Regions from separate parts of the Rhizobium sp. BR 249 genome, predicted to be linked through region 4. Evidence: predicted binding sites of a transcription regulator. Region 4 holds the regulator's gene; each other region holds the start of a gene.

Region 1 (7,538 bases), on a different contig from region 4:
GCCGGCGGCGAAGGCGAGCAGCGTGAAGATGTTGCGCGTTGCCTCAGGATATTGGGTGAAGTAGGTCGCACCGATATAGGTGGCGAGCGAACCGTAAAGATAGAAATCGTACCATTCGAAAACGGTGCCGAGCGAAGAAGCGAAGATGACCTTCTTCTCCTCGCCCGTCATCGGACCGGCCTTCGCGCCGTCCATGCTTGCGACATTTGCCATTGTCTGTCCTCCACAGAATGATGAGCAACGCGCGCGACCTACTCTCCTCAAAGCAAATCCCCGGCCGCGACACGCCTAACGGGAGTGTGCCAGAAAACATGGCCCGCAAAGAGAGAGGCTTTGGGATTATGACTTTAGTCTAATGACGATTCGCTTGGTTATCCAAGGCATAGCTCCCGCGGCTACGCTCTCAGCGCCTGGGCCGGCGATTGCCGATAGGCCAGCACGGCCGGCAGCGCGGCGAGAATCGCGGCAAAGCCAAGCAGCACCCCTGCAAGCCCGAGATCTTCACGAGCAAAGCCGACAGGCATGGCGATGCCGCTCGTCTGCGAGAACAGGCCCGACAAGGTCAGCGCTGCGGAAAACCCGATTGCGAATCCGACCCCGACGCCGACCACCACCAGCAGGAAGAATTCCAGCCAGACGATACCGAAGATCGCCCCGCGCGGGGCACCGAAGGCCCTCAGCGCCCCGATCTGGCGGCGGCGCTGGCCGATATGAATGACCGTGACCAGGACAAGCGAGGCCGCGACGAGAGCCTGCGAGCCGGAAGCGACCGCAACGAGGATCTGCTTGGCGTCGCCGAGCGTGGCGTAGAGATTGGTCAGCACCTCGCCGGGAAAGACGGCGACGGTATTGCCGCTGCGATAGTCCTGCCTCAGCTTATAGGCGTCGGCGATCGTCTTCGGCTTGACCAGGATGGCCGGAAGGCCGGGCGCATCCGCGCTCCAAACCTCGTTGAGCGCGGCATCGGGGTCGATTTCGCCGTGATGCTCATGCGCATCGTGATCGGCGCCCGCCGGCTCATGATCGTGCCCGGCCTCCTCGGCGCCTTCCGCATGCTCCTCTCCCAGGCCATGGATATGCCAGACGGCCTGAATCGGAACGAGGATGGCCCGGTCCCAGGCGGTGCCCGTCGGCCGCAGACGGCCCGCGACATGATAGACGAGTTCGGTATGGGTCTCGCCACCTTCTTCCGCCGAACCATGCATCGGCTTGATCTCGCCGCCGAGCGAAAGCTTCACGGCAGAGCCGATCACCGCCTCTCCCTCGCGCGCGAAAACCTTGCCCTCGGCCAAGCCGCCGGAAAGCTTGTCGGCCAGCACCACCGTCGTACCGATGATCGGATAGCCGGAGAAGGAATCGCCGAAGCCGATCGGAGCGGCCCAATCGACGCGTGGATCGGCGGCAAGCCTGGCCAGAACCTCGCCCGGCATCAGCGGCAAAGGCGACGGCTGCAGGAACACGGAGGACAGCACGAGCTGCGTTTCGCTGCCGCCGGCGCCGATGACGAGATCGAACTTGTCGGCGGCACGCGCACTGCCGAGACGAAGCGCCCGCTCCTGCAGCACGACGGAAACGCCGAGCGCGGTCGCAAGCGCCACCAGCAGCACGACAACGAGCGACCCCGCCCAGAGGCGGCGAAGATCGGTGAGGATGAAGCGGATCATGCAGCCTCCCCTGCCGCTACAGCGGAATCTCCGCTGATCCGGCCGGAGCCGAAGGTGATGCGCCGGTCGAGGCGGCTAGTCAGGCGCTGGTCGTGCGACACCACGATCAGCGTGCTGCCTTCGGCAATGGCGAGATCGAGGATGAGATCTCCGACGGCTTCGCCGCTTTCGGCATCGAGGCTCGCGGTCGGCTCGTCGGCAATGATGACGCCGGGCTTGCGCAGCAGTGCGCGGGCGATCGCCACGCGCTGCATCTCGCCGCGCGACATGGTCTCGATCTTCTGGCCGGAGCGGGAAAGGCCGACCGTGCTCAAGAGCGCATGCGCCCGCTCAACGATATCGGCCGTGGCAGCGCCGGCAAGACGCGCGGGCAGAAGGACGTTTTCCACCGCCGACAGGCCGGGGAAGAGATGGAACTCCTGCATGACCAGGCCGATATTGGCAGCGCGGAACCGATCGCGCCGGCTTTCGGAAAAACCGGCAATATCCTCGCCATTCCAGCGGATGCGGCCCTGCCGTGTCCGCTCCAGCCCGGTGACGATATTGACGAAGGTGCTCTTGCCGGAGCCGGACGCACCTGTGATGGCAACCCTGCTGCCGGCCTCGATCGACAGGCGGCCGATCGCCAGCGCCGGTGAAGACAGGCCTGGAAAGGTGACGGTCAGATTTTCGATATCGAGAGCCAGCATATCGGTTCAGGCCGCGAAATATTCGGCCTGGCGGATGCGCAGCAGGCTGACGAAGCCGGTTTCCGGATCGGTCCAAGAACCATATTCGAGCGTGCCGCGCACTTCGATCGTCTGGCGCGGCTGCACGAACGTCTGCTTTTCCGATAGGTAAACGACAACGATATTGTCAGGCCAGTCAGCATCCGAAGAACAGAAGGGGCAGAGCGACATCGGCACTTCGGTCAGCACGAAAAATTGGGCCTCGGCCTTCAGCGGCGGCGCCATGAAGCCCTTCATGCTGATGTCCTGGCCGGCAAGACGCTTCACCTTGTCGGAAAATTCGAGGCCGAGCACGCCGAACTTGCCGTAGAGCTCGTTGAAAGAAAGCGATGGGTCGGCGGCGCGAACAGCAGACACCGTAAAGGGGAGCGCAATGGCGGCGCCAATCAACCGGCGGCGGCTGAGATGCAGCGAAGAGAATATATCCATGGCGATCTCCAGGAAACAAATCCCGGCCGTTGAACGGCCGGGATCATGATCGATGAAAGAGACAAGGCCGGCAAGCGGCCTTGCGGGATCTTCAATCAGTTCGTCTGCTTGGCGCCGAGGGCGAAAGTGTCGGCGAGGACGTGGTAGACGTCGCTCTGTTCCATGTAGCCGTGGAAGCCTTCGGCACCGGGACCGGCCGACTGCAGGACGACGTCGTCGACGGCGTGAACGCCGCTTTCGCTGCTCTTCGGAAGATTGCCCTGGACGAAGACGGCGCCTGGAACATCCTTATACTGCTCGTTGGCGACATATTCCTTCTTCTCGTTCTGGACGGCCGGAACGAACGGGCCGTCGAGCTTCGGACGGAAGGTCTCGTAGTGATCGGGGCCGTTATTGGCGCTCAGGAACAGGCGGCGGCTGACGTCGATTTTGTCCGGATAGCCGTCGCCGTTTTCGTCCTTGTAGTTCGGGAAGCCGGCCTCGGCATAGGTCCCGACCTTTTCGCGCATTTCCGTGCCGGGCTTCTCGTCATCGACCGTGCCGATGATGGAAACGCCGTGCGTATGGTCGCCGGTGACGACGATCAGCGTATCGGGATGAGCCTTCTGGAATTCGCGGGCGACGCCGATAGCCTTGTCGAATTCGATGGTATCGACGACGGCGCGATCCCAGTCCAGCGGATGGGACATCTTGTCGATCGAGGAACCTTCGACCATCAGGAAGAAACCTTCCGGATTCTTGGAAAGGCGATCGAGCGCGACCTTGGTCATCTCGACGAGACCCGGCTGGTTCGGGAACTTGTCGACCGTGCCCTTCTTCAGGAATTCCCGGTCGAGCGTCACGTCCATGTTGCCGGTGTGGAAGAGGCCGAGGAGATTGCCTTCAGCCGATGCATTGGCTGCAAGCTCGTTCTTGTCGGTCGCAAGCTTGTAGCCGGCGTCCTGGAACAGCTTAATGTAATCCTGGTTGTCCTTGCGCTTGGAACCGGCGACCTCCTTGCCCAGGAAATAGGCCGAACCGCCGCCGAGGAGGACTTCCGGCTTGACGTCGAGCAGCATGCCGACGACATCGGCCTTGTCGTTGCGGTTGCGGGTATGGGAAACGACGGCAGCCGGCGTAGCATCCTCGACTTCAGCCGTCGCAACGATGCCGATCGACTTCTTGGTCATGCGGCGAACGGCTTCCGCGATGGTTTCGACTCGCGGGTCATCGAGCGAGGACGGCGTGCGGTCGGCATAAACGCCGAGCGCGTTGACGGCCGTCTTGTGGCCCGTCATGTAGGCCGACATGGTGTTGGCCGAATCCGTGGCGACGGCATTCGTCGAAGACGTGCCGATGAAGGCCATATGGTCGAGATCGTCCATATTAAGGCGGCCATTCGCCTTGCCCTCGGTCATGCCCTTGGACATGATGCGGGCGGCGGTGCGATGCGCGACGGAAAGGCCGTCGCCGAGCAGAAAGATGATGTTCTTGGCCTTCGGCTGGGCCGCGGTTTCGTAAACGTTCCAGGTGACGGACTTGGTTTCGTCGCCGGCGGCGACCTCGACCTTGTAGGCGCCGGGAGCGGAAATCTTCAGGCCGCGCAGCAGGAGAGCGGAGCCGAGAGCCTTGTCTTCCTTGCCCTTTTCCAGCTCGACGAACTGCGCCTCGCTTCCGAGAACGGTCTTGTAATCCTGGCCGTTGACGGTGATCTTCACGTCCTCAGGCTTGACCTGCTTGTTGAGCTCGACCTTGAAATCGAACGGCGAACCGACGAGAATCGTCGCGCGGTCAAGCGGATAGACCGTCGTCGCCTGAGCGGCGCCTGCGAGGATGGTGGTGGCCGCAAAGGCGGCGAGAAGCGTACGCATGGAAAACCCCCGTTTTCGGTGCAGAGAATTGACAACCTGGCCGGGATACCCGCCGGGGATGACAATGGCATGACAAAAGGTCGCAGGATCGGCACCGCCCCTCCTGGCCGCAGGCGCCCTCAGCAAAAACCTTGACTCCTGTGGAAAACCTTCTAAGAGCAACAGCGGAAAAGGAAATCTCCATGGTTCGCGACGAACACGCCATTGCTGAATGCAATGACCGGGCACGGGTTGCCGGGGTGGATATTGCCGTTCCGGTTTCTGCCAAAACCAAGGCCAAAACGACGACGAAAACCGTCTGACGTCTCTGGCCTGCCGCTCTCTCCCCGGCTCGGCTGGGGACAGGAAGACGCGATTATTCGCGCCTTTCCCCTCACCGGACAGAGGAGAGAAGAGAAAGAGAGCTTGAGAAATGGGTTTCAAAGTAGCAGTTGCGGGAGCGACCGGAAATGTCGGCCGGGAGATGCTCAACATCCTCTCCGAACGAGGCTTCCCCGCCGATGAGGTCGTGGCGCTCGCCTCCGCCCGTTCGCAGGGCACCGAAGTTTCCTACGGGGACCGGACGCTGAAGGTTTCCAACCTGGAGAATTACGATTTCTCCGATACCGACATCTGCCTGATGTCGGCCGGCGGCGAGGTCTCCAAGAAGTTTTCGCCGAAGATCGGCCAGCAGGGCTGCGTCGTCATCGACAATTCCTCGGCCTGGCGTTACGACGCCGACGTGCCGCTGATCGTGCCGGAAGTAAACCCCGACGCGATCACGCAGTTCACCAAGCGCAACATCATCGCCAATCCGAATTGCTCGACCGCCCAGTTGGTGGTGGCACTGAAGCCGCTGCACGACTTCGCCAAGATCAAGCGCGTCGTCGTCTCGACCTACCAGTCGGTCTCCGGCGCCGGCAAGGACGGCATGGACGAGCTCTTCAACCAGACGCGCGCCGTCTTCGTTGCCGATCCGATCGAGAACAAGAAGTTCACCAAGCGCATCGCCTTCAACGTCATTCCGCACATCGATAGCTTCATGGAAGACGGCTACACCAAGGAAGAGTGGAAGGTGCTGGCCGAAACGAAGAAGATGCTCGACCCGAAGATCAAGGTGACCTGCACGGCCGTGCGCGTCCCCGTCTTCATCGGCCATTCGGAATCGGTCAACATCGAGTTCGAAAACGAGATCACCGCTGACCAGGCCCGCGACATCCTGCGCGACGCGCCCGGCTGCCTCGTCATCGACAAGCGCGAAAACGGCGGCTACATCACGCCGTATGAATCCGCCGGCGAGGACGCGACCTACATCTCGCGTATCCGCGAGGACGCGACTGTTGAAAACGGTCTCAACATGTGGGTGGTCTCAGACAACTTGCGCAAGGGCGCGGCGCTGAACGCGATCCAGATCGCCGAACTGCTCGTCAATCGCGGCCTCGTCAAGCCGCGCAAGCAGGCCGCCTGATACCATTTGTAAACCATAACCTGCTAAAGCCCTGCTCGATGAGCGGGGCTTTTCGGGCAGACACAGCCATGTAAGCGCTCGCTGAAAGGTGATCGTGACAAAATCGCTGGTGGCTGGCATTCTCTGTCCGGCCAAAAGCTATGCAGATCGAGAGCGGGGTTCTCAATGCGCATGACAAAATTCTTTCTGGCGGCCGCCACGGCAATGGGCGTCCTCCATTCGGTACCGGCGTTCGCGCAAGGCGCACAATGCGGCAATACCAGCGCCGGCTTCGACGCCTGGGTTAGCGACTTCAAGCAAACGGCGGCGGCCAACGGCGTCAGCCAGTCGGTCCTCAGCCGCGCCTTTGCCAATGTCAGCTACAACAAGCCGACGATCGCCGCCGACCGCGGCCAGAAAAGCTTCAAACTGTCCTTCGACGCGTTCATGAAGAAGCGCGGAGGGGCTGCCGTCATCTCCCGCGGCCGCAGCATGAAGGCCGCCAACCAGGCGCTTTTTGCCTCGATCGAGCGCCGTTTCGGCGTTCCGGCCGGCCCGCTGATCGCGATCTGGGGCATGGAGACCGGTTTTGGCAGCTATATGGGCAATCAGCATACGCTGTCGGCCGTTTCGACCCTTGCTTACGACTGCCGCCGTTCGGAATATTTCACCGACCAGCTCTATGCCGCCCTTCAGCTCGTCTCCGAGGGTTATCTGAGCCCGCAGGCCAAGGGCGCGGCTCATGGTGAGATCGGCCAGACGCAGTTTCTGCCGCGCAATGTCGTCCGCTTCGGCGCCGACGGCGACGGCGACGGCCGCGTCGACATGGTCGGCTCCCGCGCCGATGCGCTGGCCTCGACAGCGAACTTCCTCAAGGGCCATGGCTGGCGCCCCGGCGCCGGCTATCAGCCGGGAGAACCGAATTTCGCCGCCATCCAGGGCTGGAACGCAGCCAGTGTCTACCAGCAGGCGATCGCCTATATCGGCGAGCAGATCGACGCCGGCAGATAAGCTTTCATCGGTAACGATACCGGAAACGCCGCTGCAATGCGGCGTTTTTCATATGCGGGAATCAAAGCCGCCGGACGCCGCCTTGCGCCGCTCTTCCGGCGCCGGCACGGTCGGTCCCGAAACGACGCAGTTGCGGCCGGAAGCCTTGGCGGCGTAGAGCGCCAGATCGGCGCGTTTGACCAGATCCTCGAAGTTCCTGTTGAAGGCCTCATTTGCCCGGCCGACGCACCCGAAACTTGCCGTGACCTTGAGGAGTTCGCCGCTCGCCAGCGGGATTTCCGCCGCCTCGATCGCCAGCCGCACGCGCTCGGCAACCTTTGCAGCGTCATCAGGCGTCGAATCCGGCAGCAGCGCCAGGAATTCCTCGCCGCCATGGCGCACCAGCAGATCAAAGGAACGGAAATTCTCCCGCGCCACACGCGCGACATGC
Region 2 (7,538 bases), 330 kb from region 4:
CCGGGCTCGTGATGGTGCGCGGCCGCATCGGCGGCGGCGGAGCCCCCTTCAATCTCGGCGAGGTGACGGTGACGCGCGCGACGATGCGGCTCGAGTCCGGCTGCATCGGCCATGCGCAGGCGCTCGGCACCGACCGAGAGAAGGCCCGTCTTGCGGCGATCTTCGACGCGCTCTGGCAGGAGGATGCGACAAGGCACTTCGTCGAACAGGCGCTGCTTTCGCCGATCACTGAACGGATCGCCGCCACCGAGCGCCGCAAGGCGGACGAGACGGCCGCGACCCGCGTCGATTTCTTCACCATGGTACGGGGAGACAACTGATGGGCCTCACGACGGAAGCCTTGACCGGCGGCTTTGCCGACCCGGTTTTCCATGCGCAGAGCGTCTTCAAGATGCTGATGGACGGCATGGCCCGCCCCGGCACCATTCAGAGCGTCGAGCCCGATATCGATCCGCCGGCGCCGCTCGGCATTGCCGCCGGCACGATCGCACTCACCCTTTGCGACCACGACACGCCTGTCTGGCTTACCTCGGGACTGGCGAAATCCGCCGTGCCGGAGTGGCTCGGCTTCCACACCGGCGCTCCGGTGATCCAGGAAAAGGCGGATGCGCGCTTTGCCTTCATCGAAGCCGGCACCGCGCTTTGTTCCTTCGGCCTCTTCGCATCGGGCACGCAGGAATACCCCGACCGCTCGACGACTGTCGTCATCGAACTTCCCGAACTCGAAGGCGGACGCAGGCTGGCGCTGATGGGTCCGGGTATCCAGAGCGTCACGGAGATCGCGCCGTCCGGCCTGCCGGAGACCTTTCTCAGGCTCTGGACCGAGAACCGCGTGCTCTTTCCGCGCGGCATCGACATCGTGCTGACATCCGGCAAGCGCTTCGTCTGCCTGCCGCGCACCACCAAAATCACAGCAACGGAGATCTGAGCTCATGTATGTTGCCGTCAAAGGTGGCGAGGCCGCCATCGCCAATGCCCACCGGCTGCTTGCCGACCGCCGGCGCGGCGACCGCTCCGTGCCGGCAATCGGCATCGAGCAGATCGTCGAACAGCTCGCCCTCGCCGTCGACCGCGTCATGGCCGAGGCCTCGCTTTTCGACCGCACGCTCGCCGCACTCGCCGTCCGTCAATCGCGCGGCGACATGATCGAGGCGATCTTTCTGCTGCGCGCTTACCGCACGACGCTGCCGCGTTTCGGTTATTCCAAGCCGCTCGATACGGCCGCGATGACGATCGAACGCCGCATCTCGGCGACTTACAAGGATCTGCCGGGCGGCCAGCTGCTTGGCCCCACCTTCGATTATACCCACCGGCTGCTCGATCCCTCGCTGCTTGAGGACGAAGCGGTGGAGGCGCCGGCCCAGCGTCCGGCCGAGACCGGCCGTGTCATGCGCGTCTCCGAGATCCTCGGCGAAGAAGGCCTGATCGAGGCCGACGGCGACATGCCCGAAGACCACGAGATCGGCGACCTCACACGCGAGCCGATGGAATTCCCGATGACCCGCGACCTGCGCCTGCAGGCGCTTTCCCGCGGCGACGAGGGCTTCCTGCTGGCGCTCGGTTATTCCACCCAGCGCGGCTACGGCCGCAACCATCCCTTCACCGGCGAAATCCGCATCGGCGAGGTCGAAGTGGAATTCGACGTGCCGGAGCTCGGTTTCGCCGTCTCGCTCGGCGTCATCCAGGTCACCGAATGCCAGATGGTCAACCAGTTCAAGGGTTCGGCCAAGGCGCCGCCGCAGTTTACCCGCGGCTACGGCCTGGTCTTCGGCCAGAGCGAGCGCAAGGCGATGGCAATGTCGCTTGTCGATCGCGCGCTTCGCGCCGAAGAGCTCGGCGAGGACATTACCGCGCCGGCACAGGACGAGGAATTCGTCATCTCCCATTCCGACAACGTCCAGGCGACGGGCTTCGTCGAGCACCTGAAGCTTCCGCATTATGTGGACTTCCAGGCCGAACTCGATCTCGTCCGCCGCATGCGCCGCGAATTCGAAGCCGCCCGCAGCAGCGGCGAAGACATGAAGGAAGCCGCCGAATGAGCGATCTCGCCAGCTACAACTTCGCCTATCTCGACGAACAGACCAAGCGGATGATCCGCCGCGCCATCCTGAAGGCGATCGCCATCCCTGGCTACCAGGTGCCCTTCGCCAGCAGAGAAATGCCGATGCCCTATGGCTGGGGCACCGGCGGCGTGCAGGTGACGGCCTCGATCATCGGGCCTGACGACGTGCTGAAGGTGATAGACCAGGGCGCCGACGACACGACCAATGCCGTTTCGATCCGCGCCTTCTTCCAGAAGGTCGCCAATGTCGCGGTGACGACGCGCACCAGCGAGGCGACGATCATCCAGACGCGCCACCGCATCCCGGAGGAAAAACTCGGTGAAGGCCAGGTGCTCGTCTACCAGGTGCCGATTCCGGAACCGCTGCGCTTCCTCGAACCGCGCGAGACCGAGACACGCAAGATGCATGCGCTCGAGGAATATGGCCTCATGCATGTGAAGCTCTACGAGGATATCGCCCGCAACGGCCGTATCGCCACGACCTACGCCTATCCGGTCAAGGTGCATGGCCGCTACGTCATGGACCCCTCGCCGACGCCGAAATTCGATAATCCGAAGATGCACAGGTCGGAAGCGCTGCAGCTTTTCGGCGCCGGCCGCGAAAAGCGTATCTATGCCGTGCCGCCCCATACCGATGTCGTCAGCCTGGACTTTGAGGACCATCCCTTCGAGATCCAGCGTTTCGGCAAGCCTTGCGCCCTTTGCGGCGCGGAGGAGGTCTACCTCGATGAGGTCATCCTCGACGACAAGGGCGGGCGCATGTTCGTCTGCTCCGATACCGACCACTGCGAAGATCGCCGCGCACAGGGACATGCCGGCGAAATGCTGGCCCGGGAGGCTGCAGAATGACCGACACACCGCTTCTCAAAGTCAACGACCTCTCGAAATTCTACGGCAATCGCATCGGCTGCCGGAACGTCTCTTTCGAGCTCTGGCCGGGCGAAGTGCTCGCCATCGTCGGCGAATCCGGTTCGGGCAAGACGACGCTGCTCAACTGTATCTCCACCCGGCTGATGCCGAGCACCGGCAGCGTCGAATACCATATGCGCGACGGTAGCTACCGCGACCTCTACCGCATGAACGAGGCAGAGCGCCGCTTCCTGATGCGCACCGACTGGGGTTTCGTGCACCAGAACCCGGCCGACGGGCTGCGCATGACCGTCTCTGCGGGCGCCAATGTCGGTGAACGGCTGATGGCGATCGGCGACCGGCACTACGGCAAGATCCGCTCTACCGCCATCGACTGGCTCGAACGCGTCGAGATCGACGCCGACCGCATCGACGACCAGCCCCGCGCCTTTTCCGGCGGCATGCGCCAGCGCCTGCAGATCGCCCGCAATCTCGTCACCGGCCCGCGCCTCGTCTTCATGGACGAACCCACAGGCGGCCTCGACGTCTCGGTGCAGGCGCGCCTGCTCGATCTCGTGCGCGGTCTCGTCAACGATCTCGGCCTCTCGGCGATCATCGTCACCCATGATCTTGCCGTCGCCCGCCTGCTCTCGCACCGGATGATGGTGATGAAGGACGGCTGCGTCATCGAACAAGGTCTCACCGACCGCGTGCTCGACGATCCGCACGAACCCTACACGCAACTGCTCGTCTCCTCGATCCTGCAGGTCTGAGCCTCGTTAAAAAGCCAGGAAAGAAGAAAGCATGCCCACACCCCTCGTCGTTTCCGAAGTCTCGAAGAGCTTCACCATGCATCTGCGCGACGGCATCAGGCTGCCCGTCGTCTCCGATGTCGCCTTCTCGGTCGCGGCTGGCGAATGCGTCGTGCTCGGCGGCCCCTCGGGCATCGGCAAGAGTTCGCTGCTCAAGATGATCTACGGCAATTATGCCGTCGACACCGGCCAGATCCTCATTCGCCACGACGGGCGCATCGTCGACCTCGCTTCCGCCGATCCGCGCACCGTGCTCAATGTGCGCCGCGATACACTCGGCTATGTCAGCCAGTTCCTGCGCACCGTGCCGCGCGTGGCGGCGATCGACGTGGTGGCCGAGCCGCTCGTCGCGCGCGGCGAAGAAACGGTCGCGGCTCGGGAAAAGGCAGGCGCCCTGCTCGCCAGGCTCAACCTGCCGGAAGCGCTCTGGCAGCTTCCGCCCGCCACCTTCTCCGGCGGCGAGCAGCAGCGCGTCAACATTGCGCGCGGCTTCATCACCGAGCATACGATCCTGCTTCTCGACGAACCCACAGCCTCACTCGACGCGAAAAACCGCGCCGTCGTCGTCGATATGATCGCGGAGAAGAAGAAGGCGGGTGTCGCCCTTCTCGGCATCTTCCACGACGAGGAGGTTCGCGAGGCGGTCGCCGACCGCATCCTCGACGTCCAGCAGTTCTCACCGAGGAAGATCGCCGCATGAGCCGCAAGCTGGGCACCGAGCCCTATTTCCACGAAACGGCTGATGTCAGCCACTCCACCTTCGGGCGCTATACGGAAGTCTCCGAGCGCTGCCGCATCAGCGAGGCCGAGTTCGGCGACTACTCCTACATCATGCAGGATGGCGCCGTCTGGTGCGCGACGATCGGCAAGTTCGTCAATATCGCCGCCGCCGTGCGCATCAACGCCACCAACCATCCGACATGGCGCGCGACACTGCATCATTTCACCTATCGCGCCGCCGACTACTGGCCGGACGGCGACATGGAGACGGACTTCTTCGCCTGGCGGCGCGCAAACCGCGTGACGATCGGCCACGACGTCTGGATCGGGCACGGGGCGACCATCCTGCCGGGCGTCAGCGTCGGCAACGGCGCCGTCATCGGTGCCGGCGCCGTGGTGTCGAAAGACGTCGCACCCTACACGATCGTCGGCGGTGTGCCGGCGAAGCTGATCCGAGAGCGCTTCCCGAAAGAGATCGGTGAACGCATGGACAGGCTTGCCTGGTGGGACTGGGAGCATGATCGTCTGCGCCTGGCTTTGCAGGATTTCCGCAACCTGAGCGCGGAAGATTTTCTGGCGCGCTACGAGGGCTAGATGCTCCCGTCACGGCGCCGGGATTTGTGACGCGACTTACACAAATATGACATTGGAGGTTCATGAAGCGGGACTAATGCGATGCGGACCAAGGCTTGGAATGCAAGGGACCAGCATGATGTTCGAGCTGAAAGATGTCACACGTCGTTTCGGAAACAAGCTCGCCGTCGACTCCGTGACCCTCACCATTCCCCAGGGCCAAATGGTCGGCATCATCGGCCGCTCCGGCGCCGGCAAGTCGACGCTTCTGCGCATGATCAACCGCCTGCAGGAGCCGAGTTCCGGCTCCATTCATTTCGCCGGCATCGAAGTCTCCAGGCTTCGCGGCGGAGCGTTGCGGAACTGGCAGCGCGACTGCGCGATGATCTTCCAGCAGTTCAATCTGGTGCCGCGTCTCGACGTTCTCACAAATGTCATGCTCGGCCGCCTCAATCACCGCTCGACGCTTCTCAGCCTGCTCAACATCTTCACCCGCGAAGAGCGCGTGCATGCGATCGCAGCGCTCGAACGCCTCGGCATCGAACAGACCGCCCTGCAGCCGGCCGGCACGCTTTCCGGCGGCCAGCAGCAGCGTGTGGCGATCGCTCGCGCCCTGATGCAGAACCCGAAGATGGTGCTCGCCGACGAGCCGATCGCCTCGCTCGATCCGCTGAACGCCAAGATCGTCATGGATGCGCTGCGCGATATCAACGAGCGCGAGGGCATCACCGTCATCACCAACCTCCACACGCTCGATACCGCCCGCAGCTATTGTGAGCGCATCGTCGGCATGGCCCACGGCCGCGTGGTCTTCGACGGCAGACCCTCGGATCTGACGGGCGAAGCGGTGAAGGAAATCTACGGGACGGACAAGGACGGCGCCGGCATCGACGAAACGATGACGTCAACGTCGATCAATATCGCTCCCGAGCGGGCAGACAATCCATCCGCCGGCGTCCAGCCGCTGGCGCTGGCCGGCCTCTGAGCGAGGCGGCCGCGATCGAGCGCCCGCGTCAAGGGCACACTTCTTCGTAACGGGAAGGCCGGAGATACCGGTCAATAGGAGAGAACTCATGTTGAAGAAAGCACTCTTTGCGGCAACGGCGCTCTTCGCGCTCGCCGGCGGCGCCAACGCTGCGGACCTCAAGGAATTCCGCATCGGCATCCTCGGCGGCGAAAACGAAACCGACCGCCTGCGCAACTATGCCTGCCTCGCCGACCACCTGAAGCAGGAATTCGGCTTCGAGAAGGTTTCACTCTTCCCGGCCGCCGATTATGACGGCGTCATCCAGGGCCTGCTCGGCGGCACGCTCGACTTCGCCGAACTCGGCGCTTCCGGCTATGCGGCCGTCTACATCAAGGACCCGAAGGCCGTTACGCCGATCCTGACGACGCAGCAGAAGGACGGTTCGACCGGCTACTACTCGATCGGTCTCGCTCTCAAGTCCTCCGGCATCAAGTCCATCAAGGACGCCAAGGGCAAAAAGCTCGGCTACGCCGATCCGGACTCCACCTCGGGCTACCTCGTTCCGCTGACGCAGATCCCGAAGGACACGGGCATGCCGAACGACAAGTTCTTCGCTTCGACGCAGTTCAACGGCGGCCACGAGAACAACCTGCTCGCCGCTTATGACGGCAAGGTCGACATCGCCGTCGACGATTCGTCTGGCCTCGGCGATTTCAAGGACGGCTACACCTCCGGCACCTTCCGCAAGGAAGTCGACAAGGGCGCCGTCGATCCGAACAAGCTCGTCGAAGTCTGGCGTTCGCCGCTGATCCCGAACGGCCCGCTCGTCGTTCGCAACGCCCTCGGCGAAGAATGGCAGACGAAGCTCGCGGCCTTCTTCACGGCCCTGCCGGCAAAGGATCACAAGTGCTTCACGGCTGTCGAAGGCGGCGACTACCAGGGCTACGCCCCGGTCAAGCACGACTTCTACAATGCCGTCGTCGACGTCCGCAAAGCTGCCATCGGCGGCTGATCGCCTTTCGAATACGGGGCGGCCGGCAACGGCCGCCCTTTATCTTTATTACCGGTCGGGGCGTCCATGACTATTGCCGATACACAGCCGCACATGCAGAGCACGCAGGAGATCGGCACCGCCTGGGGCCAGATGGTCGCCAGGCGCCGCTTCTACACCGTACTCGGCCTCGTCATCCTCATTGCGGCTTTCGTAAGCTCCGTCCGTTTTGCCGACGAGAGCAATGCCGGCCATTTCTTCGACCGCCTGCCGCATCTCTTCGACTTCCTGAGCTGGCTCATCCCCAAGGATTGGAACGATGTCTGGCGCGCGCTGTTCGACATAGCGAGCGTCAACGACAAGGGCGGCGAGGAATTCAATTTCGACAAGGGCCGCGTCTACGTCTGGGGCGCCTTCTACATTCCCGAATATTTCGAGCTGATGATCGTCACGATCAACGTAGCGCTGATCTCGACCATCATCGCCTTCGTCTTTGCCGTCCCCTTGAGCTTCTTTGCCGCGCGCAACCTGACGGCTTCATGGCCGCTGCGCGTCTTCACCAAG
Region 3 (7,538 bases), on a different contig from region 4:
ACGATCCGGCGTTCGGGCGGTTCATCTCGCCGGACGATTGGGACCCGACCAAGGAAGGCGTCGGCACCAACCGATACAGCTACTCCGAAAACGATCCGGTCAATAAGTCAGATCCCAATGGGCATTTTGTTGAAGGAGCAGACGATCCTCGGAACATTGGAGCTTGGGCTGAATCGACAAAAAACAATGCTTTCAGCAGTTTTGACCACGGAGACATCACTCGACAGCAACTCGATGCGACGCTTGACCTCGTGAACACCGAAGTTGTCAAAGACACAGTAGAACGGCGCTGGGCCAAGGGTGACCTAAACGGTCTCCCTGCCGGGGAGGCTGTGAATGCGTTCGCGACGATTTCCGGCGCGGGTAAGGCGGGATTGGGTCTGATAGCATCAGGTTCTCTTAAAGGCAGGCCGAGTAGCGTTGCGGAAAGTACAGGAGGCTCAAAGGGAACAATCCAAGCAAATAAAGCTGCTGGCGATGCGTTTGAGCAGCACGTTATGGAGGAGCTTCAAAAAATTCAGTCTGGAGTTGTGAAGCAAGTTACCGTAAAAACTCAGAGCGGCATCAGAACACGTATCGACTTGATGGGACGTGACGCAAACGGGAATATTGTTTGCACAGAATGTAAAGCGTCTGCAACAGCACGGTTGACAAAGAAACAAGCGGCGGCTTTCCCTGAAATGCAGCAGTCAGGGGCAGTGATTGTTGGCAGTGGGAAACCAGGATTTCCTGGAGGCACACAGATACCTCCCACGACAGTCGATATTAACAGGCCGTAAAGCGAGGTAGCGAAATGTCTGTTGATCAAACTGATGTAGTTGATGCAATCGGGATTGATAATGTCACAGGTGAGGTAGTGCTGACGATCACTGATCACCTTGATTGGACGGGAAATGAGGGAAAGCACTTTCTCCTACTGCAGGAAAAACTCAATACTTATTTGGGGTTTGTTGAGAGCGGTGAGATCTTAGAAACATACCCGAACGCAAAAGACAGGGCCATCTTAATAGATATTGTAGGTAAATATCAGCTGAACGAGCAGGCCCAAGCGTTTTACGCCCAAGTTGCGCAAATCGTCGAAGGTGCCGGAATAAAATTCCGGTACCGACTGTTTGGCGGAAGTTAGAGCAGATCCTGCGATCGATGAATCGATTGTGAGATGACGTTGTGCGGCGAAGCTGATTCAACATCCACAGCGAAGAGGTGGATGATGGCACGAGCACTGAGCGATGATTTTCGGTTACGCGTATTGAAAGCGTCTGCGGCAGGCTGCCGCCCGGTTTGGGGTTGGGATTTCGACGGCAATCCGCTGGATCGCAAGGGCCAGCGATGGTGAACCGACACCACGGCCGCAAGGTTGGCGAAGGTCCTCGAGCTTGGATGCACACGAAGCGTTCGTTGTCGAGATGATCGATGATCGCAAGGACGTGACGCTCGACGAAATGGTCGAGCGTCTGTCTGTGGAGCGGCAGGTGAGCATTAGCCGAAGTGCGCTTGGTGCCTGGCTGCGAGGCCGCGGATGGACCTTTAAAAAAAGTCCGCACATGCATTGGAGCAGGATCGGCCAGATGTCCTGAAGCGCCGGCGAGCCTGGTTTGATGGTCAGCTCGATCTCGATCCAGAAAAGCTGATCTTCATAGACGAGACTGGTCTCTCAACGAAGATGGCACGTCTGCGCGGAGGCGCAATTCGAGGCGAGCGTTGTCGAGCAGGCGTGCCGCACGGCCATTGGAAAACAACGACGTTCACCGGTGCGCTGCGCCTCACAGGCATGACCGCCCCCTTCGTCTACGACGGAGCAATGAACGGCAATGTGAGATGCGGTGGGCGCCTTGATGCCCCGCTTCACGCTGGCTGCAAGTCCGCATCCGTCAGCGTCCCCAAAAAGGCAACGATATCGTCGATCTCGGGATCGGTCAGCGCAGGCGCGTCGCCGGGTTTCCGGCCGAAGGGCGGGTCCTGGTTGAGGTTGTCCCAATAGGCCTGCGGCAGGTCGTCATATTTACGAACCGTGCCGTCTGCATTTTTTGGATACCAGCGGCTGGGGTCGCTGTCGCGGGTCGCATAGAAGGAGACGACGTCGCGCAGCGTGTGGAAGTAGCCGTTGTGGAAGAAGCTCTTCTTCAGCGCCACATTGCGCAGCGTCGGCGTGCGGAACAGGCCGCAATATTCGCTGTGGCCGGCAAGGTCTGTGCGCTGAGGGCCGCAGAGGCCGAGGTCGTGATAGCCGGGGTTGGCGTTGGCCGGGATCGCCATGTTGCGCGGTGCGCCGAGGCCGAGGAAGCCGAAATCGGAAAAGAGCGGCGGCTCGCCGTCATTGGCGGGTTCGCTGAGATGGCAGCTTGAACAGTTGCCCTTTGCGGGATCTTCGAACAGCTGCCGCCCGTGCAATTCCTGAGCCGTCAGCGTCGCCTTGCCGGCGAGGAAGGCGTCGTAACGGCTGGAATAGGGAAAGAAATCCGGGCCGCTCTGTTCGAAGGTGGCGAGCGCCTCGGCGGCGGCGGTGAACGTGTCTTGCGGATTGTCGAACACGGTCGCGCCGAAGGCAGCCTCGATGTCGGCGGCGTAGGGCGCCTTGCGCAATTTGTCGGCGACCTCGGGCGCATCCTTGTTGCCCATCTCGAAGGGCGAGAGCAGCGGGATCTTCGCCTGGTCGGCGCCGTGATCGACCCGGCCGTCCCAGGTCAGGCCGCCGGTCGGGCCATTGTCGACGCTCTCGTCGCCCTCGTCCTCGGAATCGTAATAATGCTCGGTGAATGCGGGCACGGCCTGCAGATAGCGCAGCGTCGGGACGGCGCGTAGACCCGGCCGGTCCATGTGTTCGCCGCCCATTTCGACCGGCGCGGCGGATGCCGGGCCGAAAGCGCGAGCCGGGTCGTGGCAGGAGGCGCAGGCCTGCAAGCCCGAGGCCGACAGCGAAGTATCTGAGAATATCTTCCGGCCGAGCGCGGTCAGCGTTTCGGCCCGGGCGAAGGCCTCGGCGCGCGCCATCGGGCCGGGATGCACGCCGGAAGCTGCCGCCGCGCTGCTTTGCCGCAGCGGCAGAATGGCCAGACACAGTGCCGTAACACCGATGCCGACCGTCAATCTGGACTGCGCAAACCGGAAAGTCGTCTTCGTCATCATAAGGATTCCAATAGCTTAGGACTGCCTTCCATCATCATCAAACCTCGCTGCAACAAATTGATGACGGTCGCTCTCCCGCCGCTTCGTGACAGAACCATGTCACAAAGTTGATAGATGGCGGGTCTAGCGTCGGTGCGCCCCCGAGCGTTCCCCGCTCCCTCTAGCCAACGCCCCTAGCCATGAGGTACCCCCGTGAAAAGACTGAAACTCCTCGCCTCGATCTGTCTCGCCGGATCGGCCTTCGTTCCGCTCGCCATGGCGGCATCAGCCCATGCCGCGCCGGCCGGTTACGACAAGATCGACAATATCGTCGTCATCTATGCCGAAAACCGCAGCTTCGATAATCTCTATGGCGGCTTTCCCGGCGCCAACGGTCTTTCCAATGTCAGCCCCGAGCAGGCCCGCCAACTCGACCGTGACGGTCAGCCGCTCGCCGAACTGCCGCCGGCCTGGGGCGGCCTGACCGCCAAGGGCGTAACCCCTGCCATCACCGAGGCGCAGTCGGCCCATCTTGCCAATGCCAGCTTCGCGATCGACGATCCCAAGGGTTTTGCGCAGGCGCCGACGGTCATCACCCGCGATCTCTGGCATCGCTTCTATCAGGAGCAGATGCAGATCGACGGCGGCAAGAACGACAAGTTCGTCGCCTGGGCCGATTCCGGCAGTCTCGTCATGGGCCATTATGACGGTTCGATCCTGCCGATGTGGCAGGTCGCCAGGAAATACGTACTCGCCGACAACTTCTTCCAGGGCGCCTTCGGCGGCTCCTTCCTCAATCACTTCGCGCTGGTCTGCGCCTGCGCGCCCTATTATCCCGATGCCGACAAGAGCCCGGCCAAACCCGTGATCGCCAAGGTCGATGCCGACGGCACGTCGCTTGTTGTAGCGGACAATGCCCCGAAATCGGCGCTGGACGGCGCACCGAAATTCGTCTCCGACGGCACGCTGACGCCCGATTTCTACGCCGTCAACACCATGCAGCCGCCTTACGAGCCGAGCGCCAATCCGCCAGCCAAGGACGGCGATCCGGCCTATGCCGATCCCACTGCGGCGACGACGCTGCCGCCGCAGCATGAGACCACCATCGGCGACCTCCTGTCGGAGAAAGGCGTCAGCTGGGCCTGGTATAGCGGCGCCTGGCAGGCGGCACTCGACGGCAAGAACGCGACGCCGGTGCCGAACTTCCAGTTCCATCACCAGCCCTTCAACTATTTCGCCAATTTCGCCCCCGGCACCCCTGATCGCGCCGAACATCTGAAGGATGGCGGCCTCGCCGGCGAGGCCTTCCTCAGGGATATCGACGGCGGCAAGCTGCCGGCGGTTTCCTTCTACAAGCCGCAGGGCAACCTCAACGAACATGGCGGTTATGCCGATGTTTCGAGCGGCGACCAGCATCTTGCCGATATCGTCTCGCATCTCGAAAAGAGCCCGCAATGGGGCCATATGCTCGTCATCGTCACCTATGACGAGAATGGCGGCTTCTGGGATCACGTCGCGCCGCCGAAGGCCGACCGCTGGGGCCCGGGCAACCGCATTCCGGCCTTCATCATCTCGCCCTTCGCCAAGGCCGGCACGGTCGATCACACCCAGTACGACACGACCTCGATCATCCGCCTGATCACCGCGCGCTACGACCTGCCTGTTTTGCCCGGCATCGTCGCCCGCGACACGGCGCTGCGCGAAAACGGCGAGCCGCCGATGGGCGATCTCACGGCCGCGCTCGACCTGACGCATTGACCAATTGGAGCGGCTCCGGTGTTGGCCGGAGCCGCTGCTTTCAGGTTTGCCATCACCGGCGCAGCAGCGGCCGCAATGCGGCCTGTGCTTCCTTCAGCAATGGTAGGTACCGTTCCTTCATCTCGGCCGCCGCGACAAGGGCGGCGGGCGCGCCGATATTGATCGCCGCGACCGTTTCGCCGCGGTCGTTTTCAATCGGCACGGCGATCGAGCAGAGACCAATCTCCAGCTCCTGGTCGATGATGGCGTAGCCTTCGGCGCGCACGCGGCGGAATTCTTCGATCAGCTCGTCCGGATCGATCTTGGTATTGGCCGTGTTCTGCTTGAGTTCGCTGCGGGCCAGGATGGCGCGCGCCTCGTTTTCCGCGAGAGCCGCAAGCAGCACGCGGCCCATCGAGGCGCAATAGGCGGGCAGGCGGCTGCCCGGTGTGAGATTGATCGACATGACGCGGCGCTGTGCTGCGCGGGCGATATAGACGATTTCTGTTCCGTCGAGCACCGAGGCCGAGGCGCTCTGGCCGGCCTTTTCCGAGAGATGATCGAGATGCGGCTGCAAGAGCGCCGGCAGCGGTGTGGCCGCAAGATAAGCATGGCCAAGCCGCAATATCTTCGGCGTCAGAGTGAAGAACTTGCCGTCATAATCGGCATAACCGAGCTCGGCGAGCGTCAGCAGCGAGCGACGCACGGTGGCGCGGTCGAGCGCCGTCAGCTTGGCGGCCTCGGCGATGGAAAGCCGCGGGCGCGTTTCGCCGAAGGCTTCGATGACTTTCAGGCCGCGGGCAAAGCCGCTGACGAAATCCGTTTCGCGCATGGTTCGGGTCTCCAGTCTTTTATCCATCATGTGCGATATACGAACAAATGTCAAATAACGCACAAACATCTTGCCGCTGTTCCTGCTGCGGTTTATTTCTGACGCCAAGAACGGGCTGAGGAGATCCTATATGGACAAGACAATCGGGAGCACGGCGGAGGCCGTCTCCGAGATCGGCGACGGAGCGACCGTCATGATCGGTGGTTTCGGCGGCTCGGGTGCGCCGATCGAATTGATTCATGCCCTGATCGACAAGGGGCCTAGGAATCTCACCGTGATCAACAACAATGCCGGCAACGGGCGCATCGGCATCGCTGCGATGATCGATGCCGGGATGGTGAGGAAGATGATCTGCTCGTTCCCGCGGTCCTCTGATCCGCGCGCCTTCACCGACAAATATCTTGCCGGTGAAATCGAGCTCGAACTCGTGCCGCAGGGCACGCTCGCCGAGCGCATCCGCGCCGGCGGGGCCGGCATTCCGGCCTTCTACACGCCCACCGGCTATGGCACCGAACTTGCGGAAGGCAAGGTCATCGCCGAATTCGACGGCCGCCATTATGTGCAGGAGCGCTGGCTGAAGGCCGATTTTGCCATCGTCAAAGCTTTGGTCGGCGATACCCACGGCAACCTCACCTACAACAAGGCCGGCCGCAACTTCAATCCGCTGATGTGCATGGCGGCAGCCAAGACCATCGCCCAGGTCTCATCCATCGTGCCGGCCGGCGGCATCGATCCCGAGTATGTCGTCACCCCCGGCATCTTCGTCGATCGTGTCGTCACGGTTCCCAATCCCCAGCAGGAAGAAGAGCTCATCCGAGCCGGAGTGGCCTACGTATGACCATCGATATCAGGGATGACATCAAGCTTTCCAATGCGCAGATCGCCTGGCGTGCCGCGCAGGACATTGCCGACGGCGCCTATGTGAACCTCGGCATCGGCTTTCCCGAAATGGTCGCGCGCTATCAGCCGCCCGGCCGACAGGCGATCTTCCACACCGAAAACGGTATCCTCAATTTCGGTGAGCCGCCTGATGAAGGCGAAGAGGACTGGGATCTGATCAATGCCGGCAAGAAGGCGGTGACGCTGAAGCCCGGCGCGGCCTTCTTCCACCATGCCGACAGCTTTGCCATGGTGCGCGGCGGCCATCTCGACGTCGCGATTCTCGGCGCCTATCAGGTCGCCCAGAATGGCGACCTCGCCAATTGGCGGGTCGGCAGCAAGGGCGTGCCGGCCGTCGGCGGCGCCATGGACCTCGTGCATGGCGCAAAGCAGGTCTGCGTCATCACCGAACACGTCACGAAGACGGGCGAGCCGAAGCTGGTGGAGAAATGCACCTTTCCGCTGACCGGCGTCGCCTGCATCACCCGCATCTATACGAGCCATGCCGTCATCGACATCGTCGATGGGCGCTTCGTCCTGCGGGAGAAGCTTGCGGCCATGTCGCTGGAGGAATTGCAGGCCATGACCGGTGCGCCGCTCCATCTCGACGGGCCGGTGGGCGACCTCGTTGTCCCGAAACTCTAAAGGAAAGCCATGACCGAAGCTTTTATCTGCGACTATATCAGGACGCCGATCGGCCGCTTCGCCGGTTCGCTTTCCCAGGTGCGGGCCGACGATCTCGGCGCCATCCCGATGAAGGCGCTGATGGAACGCAACGCTGCCATCGACTGGGAAGCCGTCGACGACGTGATCTTCGGCTGCGCCAACCAGGCGGGCGAGGACAATCGCAACGTCGCGCGCATGTCCGCCCTTCTGGCCGGCCTGCCGCTCTCTGTCTCGGGCACGACGATCAATCGGCTCTGCGGCTCCGGCATGGATGCGGTGATGACAGCGGCGCGCGCCATCCGCGCCGGCGAGGCGGAGT
Region 4 (7,538 bases):
CTGACATAAAAGGACAGTGCTTACAGCGCTAGGAGAGTCTCGCCGATGAACAAAGGCACTGCGAGGGCCTCTCTAAAGGCCGCACTCACACAAGCCCAATGCGGGAGATTTCTAATGAACACCTTCAAGCTCACCGTTGCCGCGCTCGCTGCAACCGCCGCTTTCGCTGGCGCTGCCGTCGCCCGCGACCAGATTCAGGTTGCTGGTTCGTCCACCGTCCTGCCTTACGCAAAGATCGTAGCCGAGTCCTTTGGCGAGACCTTCACCAACTTCAAGACGCCGGTCGTCGAATCCGGCGGCACGGGCGCTGGTCTGAAGGAATTCTGCAAGGGCGTTGGCGAAGACACCATCGACATTGCAAACGCTTCGCGTCCGATCAACAAGAATGAAGCCGAAGCCTGCAAGGCAGCCGGCGTAACAGACATCCAGGAAGTCAAGATCGGTTATGACGGCATCGTCTTCGCAACCGACTCTTCCAACCCCGACGTCGCTTACGTCCCGGCTGACATCTACAAGGCGCTGGCTGCTCAGGTCGTCGTCGACGGCAAGCTCGTTGCCAACCCCTACAAGAAGTGGTCGGAAGTCAACCCGAAGCTCCCGGCTGTTGATATCGCTGCCTACATCCCGGGCGAAAAGCACGGCACCCGCGAAGTCTTCGAACAGAACGTCCTGGCTGCCGGCTGCAAGGCTTCAGGCGCCGTCGACGTGATCGCCAAGGAAATCTCCGACAAGGCCGCCCAGGGCAAGGCTTGCGTCGCAGTCCGCAAGGACGGCGCTGCAGTCGACATCGACGGCGACTATCCGGAAACGCTGGCTCGCATCGCCGCCAACAAGACCGGCGTCGGCGTATTCGGCCTTTCCTTCTATGAAAACAACGCCGACAAGCTCAAGGTCGCAACTGTGAACGGCATCGTTCCGTCCACCGAGACGATCTCCAACGGCACCTACCCGGTTTCCCGCCCGCTGTTCTTCTACGTCAAGAAGGCACATCTCGGCGCCGTTCCGGGCCTGAAGGAATATGTCAACTTCTTCGTATCCGACCAGATGATCGGCCCCGAGGGTCCGCTCGCCGAATACGGCCTGGTTGCCGCTCCGGATGCCGAGCGCGAAGCGATCCGCAAGGACGTCGAAGCCGGTAAGGCCATGTAATGACTTTGCCGGCGCGGTGCTTCAAGCCCGCGCCGGCATTGCCTTGCGCCCCGGAGTGCCGGGAGGCGCAAGTTGGAATTCCTTCTCCAATGATTGGAAGCCGAAGGCAGGCTGATGTAGCCGCCGGGCTTTTTTGGGGGCTTTGGGCCTGGGGACGTAAAGAATGAGCACATCCGTCATACTTTTGTGCCTTGTGGTGATCGGTGCCGCCGCCTATCTGGTCGCGCGCAGCCGTGCCACGGCGCTTGCCGGAGGCAGGTCCTCCGCATTGCATTCACGGCCGGCCTATTACGGCGCCTATGCCGCGATCTGGGCCGTTCTTCCCGCCCTCATCGTTCTCTGCGTCTGGCTCTCCGTCAGCCCCGGCATCATCCAGTCCTCGGTTCGCGGCGCTTTCCCTGATGACGTCAAGGCGCAAGCCTCGGTCGAACAGGATCTGAGCTATTCGATGGTGGCGACGGTCGCACGCGGCTTGACGATGCTGACCTCCGATGAAGTCGCGGCAACCGCCAGCGATCCGGCCGCCCTGCAGGCCAAGCTCAGCGAAAAGGGCGTGCCGCTCGCCGGTCAGCCGCAGCCTTACATGGTCGAAGCCGCCAAGACGCTCAATTCCATGAGCGCGACGAGCCGCATCGCCATGACCGCGGTGGTCTTCGTTCTCGCCGTTGCCGGCGCATTTTACGCTCTCCGCGCCATCGCGCCCCGCTTCCGCGCCCGCAACCGGGTCGAGCGCGTCATGCTGTGGGGCCTGTTGCTCGCCTCCTCGATCGCCATCCTGACGACGATCGGCATCGTATTGTCCATGCTCTCCGAAGCAGCGCGCTTCTTTGCGGTCATTCCCGCCGGCGAATTCTTCTTCGGCACCGTCTGGGATCCGCGCTTTGCCGGCGCCGGCAGCTCGTCCTTCGGCCAGTTCGGCCTCATCCCGCTGCTGCTCGGCACGCTCTATATCGGCCTGGTGGCCATGCTCGTCGCCGTGCCGGTCGGCCTTTTCGCCGCCATCTACATGGCCGAATACGCCTCGCCGAAGCTGCGCGGGGTCGCCAAGCCGCTTCTCGAAGTGCTCGCCGGCATTCCGACGATCGTCTACGGTTTCTTCGCGCTCGTCACTGTCGGCCCATTCCTGCGCGATTTCTCCGCGCAGATCAGCGGCCTGCTCTCCGGCAACTACACCAACTTCATCCAGGCGCAGAGCGTTCTGACGGCCGGCATCGTCATGGGCATCATGCTGATCCCCTACGTGTCCTCGCTGTCGGACGACATCATCACCGCCGTGCCGCGGGCGCTGCGTGACGGTTCGCTCGGTCTTGGTGCCACACGCTCCGAAACCATCAAGAAGGTGGTGCTGCCGGCTGCTCTTCCCGGCATCGTCGGCGCGCTGCTGATGACCGCCTCGCGCGCCATCGGCGAAACCATGATCGTCGTCTTGGCCGCCGGTGTCGCCGCCCGCATCCAGATCAATCCCTTCGAGCCGATGACGACCGTGACCGTCAAGATCGTCAATCAGCTGACTGGCGACCTCGAGTTCACCTCGCCGCAGACACTGGTTGCCTTCGCCCTCGGCATCACGCTGTTCTGCATCACGCTTTGCCTCAACATCTATGCGCTCTACATCGTGCGCAAATACCGGGAGCAGTACGAATGACGAATATTGTTTCTCCCGTCGCAGGAACCGTCTCCAGGGCGCCTGCCCGCCGCGATATCGGCATCAAGCGCCGCTACGCCGCCGAGCGCCGGTTCCAGGCCTATGGCATCGCCGCCATTGCTTTCGGCCTGATCTTCCTCTTCATCCTGCTCTGGACGGTGATCGGCAAAGGCTACACTGCCTTCCAGCAGACGGCGATCACCCTGCCGATCGAATTCGCCGAGAAGACGATCGACCCGAACAACAAGCGCGCGACCGACCCGTCGGTGCTGGTCGCCGCCAACTATCCGGTTCTCCTGCGCGACGCGATCGTCAAGCAGCTGAACATCAACGCATCGAGCCGCCCCGACGTGCGCGATGCAACGGCCATGCTCTCCAAGGGCGCGCCGATCCAGCTGCGCGACATGGTCGTCGCCGATCCGTCGATCATCGGCAAAACGGTCAATGTCACCGTGCTCGCCGACGCCAATGTCGACAGCGCCAACAAGGGCCAGATCGATCTTTCGGTCGACGAGAAGAACCGCAAGGTCAACGACAAGCAGGTCGGCTGGATGAACGAGCTGAAGGCGAGCGGGGCTCTGTCCAAGCAGTTCAACACCGGCCTCTTCGTCAACGGCAATTCCAGCCGTCCGGAGGCCGCAGGCCTTGGCGTCGCCCTCATCGGCTCGCTCTACCTGATGCTGATCGTCCTGGTGCTCTCCCTGCCGATCGGCGTTGCCGCCTCGATCTATCTCGAGGAGTTCGCGCCGAAGAACAAGCTGACGGACCTGATCGAGGTCAACATCAACAACCTCGCCGCCGTTCCCTCGATCGTCTACGGTCTGCTCGGTCTTTCCGTCTTCATCAACTTCATCGGCCTGCCGCGCTCGGCCTCTCTGGTCGGCGGCCTGGTTCTGACGCTGATGACCCTGCCGACGATCATCATCGCGACGCGCGCAGCACTCCGCGCCGTGCCGCCGTCGATCCGCGCCGCAGCCCTCGGCCTCGGCGCTTCGAAGATGCAGATGGTGTTCCACCATGTCCTGCCGCTTGCCATGCCCGGCATCCTCACCGGCACGATCATCGGCCTGGCGCACGCGCTCGGCGAAACCGCGCCGCTGCTGCTCATCGGCATGGTCGCCTTCGTCGCCAATGCGCCTGCCACACCGCTCGATCCCTCGACGGCCCTGCCCGTGCAGGTCTATATGTGGGCGAACGAGGCGGAACGCGCCTTCGTGGAGCGTACTTCGGGTGCCATCATCGTCCTGCTCCTGTTCCTGATCGTCATGAACATGGGCGCCATCCTCTTGCGTCGTCGCTTCGAGCGCCGCTGGTAAACGGAGTTAAACATCATGAACATGTTGACGGAAGCTGCAGTTGAAAAGGCGCTGGATCAGAAGATGAGCAACGTCCCGTATAAGATGATCGGACAGGATGTCTCGGTTTACTACGGCGAGAAGCGTGCGCTTTTCGATGTGAACCTGAACATTCGCGAAAACACCGTAACAGCCCTGATCGGCCCCTCCGGCTGTGGCAAGTCGACCTTCCTGCGGAGCCTCAACCGCATGAACGATACGATCGACGGCTGCCGCGTCACCGGCAAGATCACGCTCGACAGCGACGATATCTATGATCCCGATATCGACGTCGTCGAACTTCGCGCCCGCGTCGGCATGGTTTTCCAGAAGCCGAACCCGTTCCCGAAGTCGATCTATGAAAACGTCTCCTACGGCCCGCGCATCCACGGTCTTGCCAAGTCGAAGGCCGATCTCGACCAGATCGTCGAAACCAGCCTGCAGCGCGCCGGCCTCTGGAACGAGGTCAAGGACCGCGTGCATGAATCCGGCACCGGCCTTTCCGGCGGTCAGCAGCAGCGTCTTTGCATCGCCCGCGCCGTCGCCGTCAGCCCCGAAGTCATCCTGATGGACGAGCCCTGCTCGGCGCTCGACCCGATCGCCACCGCCAAGGTCGAGGAGTTGATCCACGAGCTGCGCGAGAACTACACGATCGTCATCGTCACCCACTCCATGCAGCAGGCCGCTCGCGTTTCGCAGCGCACCGCCATGTTCCACCTCGGCAACCTCGTCGAGGAGAACGATACCGACAAGATGTTCACCAATCCGGACGATCCGCGCACCCAGGACTACATCATGGGCCGTTTCGGCTGATTCTGGCGACATCGCGTCTTCCCGTTATTCGAGGATAAAGCCCATGGCATCGACACATATTTTTTCTGCCTATGATGATGATCTGAAGTTCCTGTCCAGGCGGATTTCCGAAATGGGCGGGCTGGCCGAGCAGATGGTCAGCGAATCCGTTCGCGCACTGGTCAACGGCGATACCGCGCTCGCGCAGAAGGTCATCTCGGACGACGTGATCCTCGATCACATGGAACGCGAGATCGGTGACAAGGCGATCGTCACCATCGCCCGCCGCCAGCCGATGGCCTCGGACCTGCGCGAGATCATGGGTTCGATCCGGATCGCCGGCGATCTCGAACGCGTCGGCGACCTCGGCAAGAACACCGCCAAGCGCGTCATCGCCGTCCAGGCGACGGGCGTTCCCCGCAAGCTCGCCCGCGGCCTCGAGCATCTGTCGGAACTCGCGCTCGTCCAGCTCAAGGAAGTGCTCGACGTCTACACGACGCGCGCTGCCGACAAGGCGAAGTCGATCCGCGAACGCGACAACGAGATCGACGCCATGTACACCTCGCTGTTCCGCGAACTCCTGACTTACATGATGGAAGACCCGCGCAACATCACCAGCTGCACGCATCTTCTCTTCTGCGCCAAGAACATCGAGCGTATCGGCGACCATGCCACGAACATCGCCGAGACGATCTACTACATGGCGACAGGCGCACAGCCGGAAGGCGACCGTCCGAAGGACGACAGCGCCAACACCGTCGGCGCGGTGACGGAATAACCGTCCCGGACCGCCATTTGCGCGCCCGCAGGGGCGCGCAAAGAGGTCGCAGCCACATCTGAATTTGCGCAGGATCCTGCTTAAATCGCCCCCGGTTTAAGGATCGTGCGCGAGGAGACCGAGACGCATGATCCCGAGAGTTGCAGTTGTTGAAGATGAAGAAGCCCTCAGTGTGCTTCTTCGTTATAACCTCGAAGCGGAAGGTTTCGAGGTCGATACCATCCTTCGCGGCGACGAGGCCGAAATCAGGCTTCAGGAGCGCACGCCCGATCTTCTCATCCTCGACTGGATGCTGCCCGGCGTCTCCGGCATCGAGCTTTGCCGGCGCCTGCGCATGCGCCCGGAAACCGAGCGCCTGCCGATCATCATGCTGACGGCGCGCGGCGAAGAGAGCGAGCGCGTCCGCGGGCTCTCGACAGGCGCCGACGATTACGTCGTCAAGCCCTTCTCGACCCCCGAGCTCGTCGCCCGCGTCAAGGCGATGCTGCGCCGCGCCCGCCCGGAGGTTCTGTCCACGGTGCTGAAATGCGGCGATATCGAGCTTGATCGCGAAACCCATCGCGTCCATCGCAAGAGCCGCGAAGTCCGCCTCGGCCCCACCGAATTCCGCCTGCTGGAATTCCTGATGTCGTCGCCGGGCCGGGTCTTCTCCCGCTCGCAGCTTCTCGACGGCGTCTGGGGCCACGATATCTACGTCGACGAGCGCACCGTCGACGTCCATGTCGGCCGCCTGCGCAAGGCGCTGAATTTCTCCAACATGCAGGACGTCATCCGCACCGTCCGCGGCGCGGGTTATTCGATGGAAGCCTGAGCCCCGTAAGCGGGGTAAGGGGATTTCCCGGCAACAAACCGGATGCCCAAGCGCCTCAATCCGATGAATAAAAAAACGGGCCGTTCGGCCCGTTTCTCATATCTAGCAATGCCAGTCTGCTCAGCTGACCCGTGCGGTCGCCCTGCGGCGCTCGTTGATCGGCTGATAGGCGAGCTTCTGGTGATAGCTGCAATAGGGCGAATTGTCGGGGGATTCGCAGCCGCAGAAGTGGAAGTCTTCCTTCAGCGGGTCGCCGACCGGCCATTTGCAGGTGCGTTCGGTCAGTTCCGTCAGGCCGAGGCGGCGGGAAATCGGCACCACCACGTTGCCCTTCGGCACGTATTCCATTTCCTCGACCGCTTCGATCTCGATCTCTTCCTTCAGCATCGTCGCGCCCTGCTGGCGGGTGACGGTGCGGGTGGTGATCCGCGAGGCGTAGTTCGGGGCGCGCGGCGCCGACGTATTGCGCTTCGGCGTACGCGCCGCGGTGGCCGTGCCGCCCGCTTTGGCGCGGCCCGGAAGGCTCAGCCGATGCACCTTGCCGATGACGGCATTTCTGCTGACCCCGCCAAGCTGCGCCGCGATCTGGCTGGCGCTCAGTCCTTCGGACCATAGCTTCTTGAGTTTCTCGACCCGCTCGTCTGTCCAGTTCATGCCCTGTCTCCACCTTTTGCGTTGGTGATGGCAGAATCCCTCACCGTTGTCCCGGAAGCCTCCGAAACAAGAAACGCCTGATCAATTTTGGTGACTAGTTCCGCCGCATGCAGTCTAGTAATTGAACTTTAACCTAGTGTGAGGCTGACTCCCTGACAAGAGTCGCGGGAATCCGGATGAATCGAATTCGGAGTTTTCCCCAACTTGCTTCCCCCGCGTGTCATTTCTGCAATAATGCCTGTTGAAGGTCGAAAATGCCGCTGTACAAGCTTGCTGCATGCGCTAAGGCCGCAGTTTTGTTGACATTGCAGCGCGAAAAGGAAATAGTACCGCTCGCCGCCGAAAGGCGGCATTTTTGATTTTTCGGGCCTGGTT

The links. Region 4 encodes PhoB, which activates phosphate uptake and scavenging genes when phosphate is short. Its sites were predicted from a motif close to TGTCATNNANCTGTCAT; they were not measured.
Region 1: the regulator PhoB is predicted to act here: its motif matches at 4,730-4,746, upstream of QD408_RS11460 (alkaline phosphatase).
Region 2: the regulator PhoB is predicted to act here: its motif matches at 5,073-5,089, upstream of phnC (phosphonate ABC transporter ATP-binding protein).
Region 3: the regulator PhoB is predicted to act here: its motif matches at 3,176-3,192, upstream of QD408_RS13610 (acid phosphatase).

What each region holds. Positions count from the first base shown of each region.
Region 1 is NZ_JARWKX010000010.1:19,060-26,597, reverse strand. Features, by position in the region: gene QD408_RS11480 (MFS transporter) at 1-213, opposite strand, end outside; gene QD408_RS11475 (FtsX-like permease family protein) at 396-1,664, opposite strand; gene QD408_RS11470 (ABC transporter ATP-binding protein) at 1,661-2,353, opposite strand; gene QD408_RS11465 (hypothetical protein) at 2,360-2,821, opposite strand; gene QD408_RS11460 (alkaline phosphatase) at 2,917-4,671, opposite strand; partial or broken gene QD408_RS11455 (hypothetical protein) at 4,775-4,973, shown strand; gene QD408_RS11450 (aspartate-semialdehyde dehydrogenase) at 5,084-6,118, shown strand; gene QD408_RS11445 (lytic transglycosylase domain-containing protein) at 6,284-7,108, shown strand; gene QD408_RS11440 (GGDEF domain-containing protein) at 7,157-7,538, opposite strand, start outside.
Region 2 is NZ_JARWKX010000001.1:388,394-395,931, forward strand. Features, by position in the region: gene phnG (phosphonate C-P lyase system protein PhnG) at 1-320, shown strand, start outside; gene phnH (phosphonate C-P lyase system protein PhnH) at 320-928, shown strand; gene QD408_RS01990 (carbon-phosphorus lyase complex subunit PhnI) at 933-2,039, shown strand; gene QD408_RS01995 (alpha-D-ribose 1-methylphosphonate 5-phosphate C-P-lyase PhnJ) at 2,036-2,911, shown strand; gene phnK (phosphonate C-P lyase system protein PhnK) at 2,908-3,684, shown strand; gene phnL (phosphonate C-P lyase system protein PhnL) at 3,716-4,423, shown strand; gene QD408_RS02010 (DapH/DapD/GlmU-related protein) at 4,420-5,037, shown strand; gene phnC (phosphonate ABC transporter ATP-binding protein) at 5,156-6,001, shown strand; gene phnD (phosphonate ABC transporter substrate-binding protein) at 6,090-6,995, shown strand; gene phnE (phosphonate ABC transporter, permease protein PhnE) at 7,062-7,538, shown strand, end outside.
Region 3 is NZ_JARWKX010000012.1:108,583-116,120, reverse strand. Features, by position in the region: gene QD408_RS13630 (RHS repeat-associated core domain-containing protein) at 1-779, shown strand, start outside; gene QD408_RS13625 (DUF6572 domain-containing protein) at 794-1,126, shown strand; partial or broken gene QD408_RS13620 (IS630 family transposase) at 1,211-1,816, shown strand; gene QD408_RS13615 (cytochrome-c peroxidase) at 1,846-3,123, opposite strand; gene QD408_RS13610 (acid phosphatase) at 3,319-4,863, shown strand; gene QD408_RS13605 (IclR family transcriptional regulator C-terminal domain-containing protein) at 4,916-5,674, opposite strand; gene QD408_RS13600 (3-oxoacid CoA-transferase subunit A) at 5,805-6,512, shown strand; gene QD408_RS13595 (CoA transferase subunit B) at 6,509-7,198, shown strand; gene pcaF (3-oxoadipyl-CoA thiolase) at 7,208-7,538, shown strand, end outside.
Region 4 is NZ_JARWKX010000001.1:61,722-69,259, reverse strand. Features, by position in the region: gene QD408_RS00320 (substrate-binding domain-containing protein) at 115-1,149, shown strand; gene pstC (phosphate ABC transporter permease subunit PstC) at 1,313-2,794, shown strand; gene pstA (phosphate ABC transporter permease PstA) at 2,791-4,110, shown strand; gene pstB (phosphate ABC transporter ATP-binding protein PstB) at 4,126-4,941, shown strand; gene phoU (phosphate signaling complex protein PhoU) at 4,985-5,698, shown strand; gene phoB (phosphate regulon transcriptional regulator PhoB) at 5,826-6,509, shown strand; gene QD408_RS00290 (GcrA family cell cycle regulator) at 6,630-7,163, opposite strand.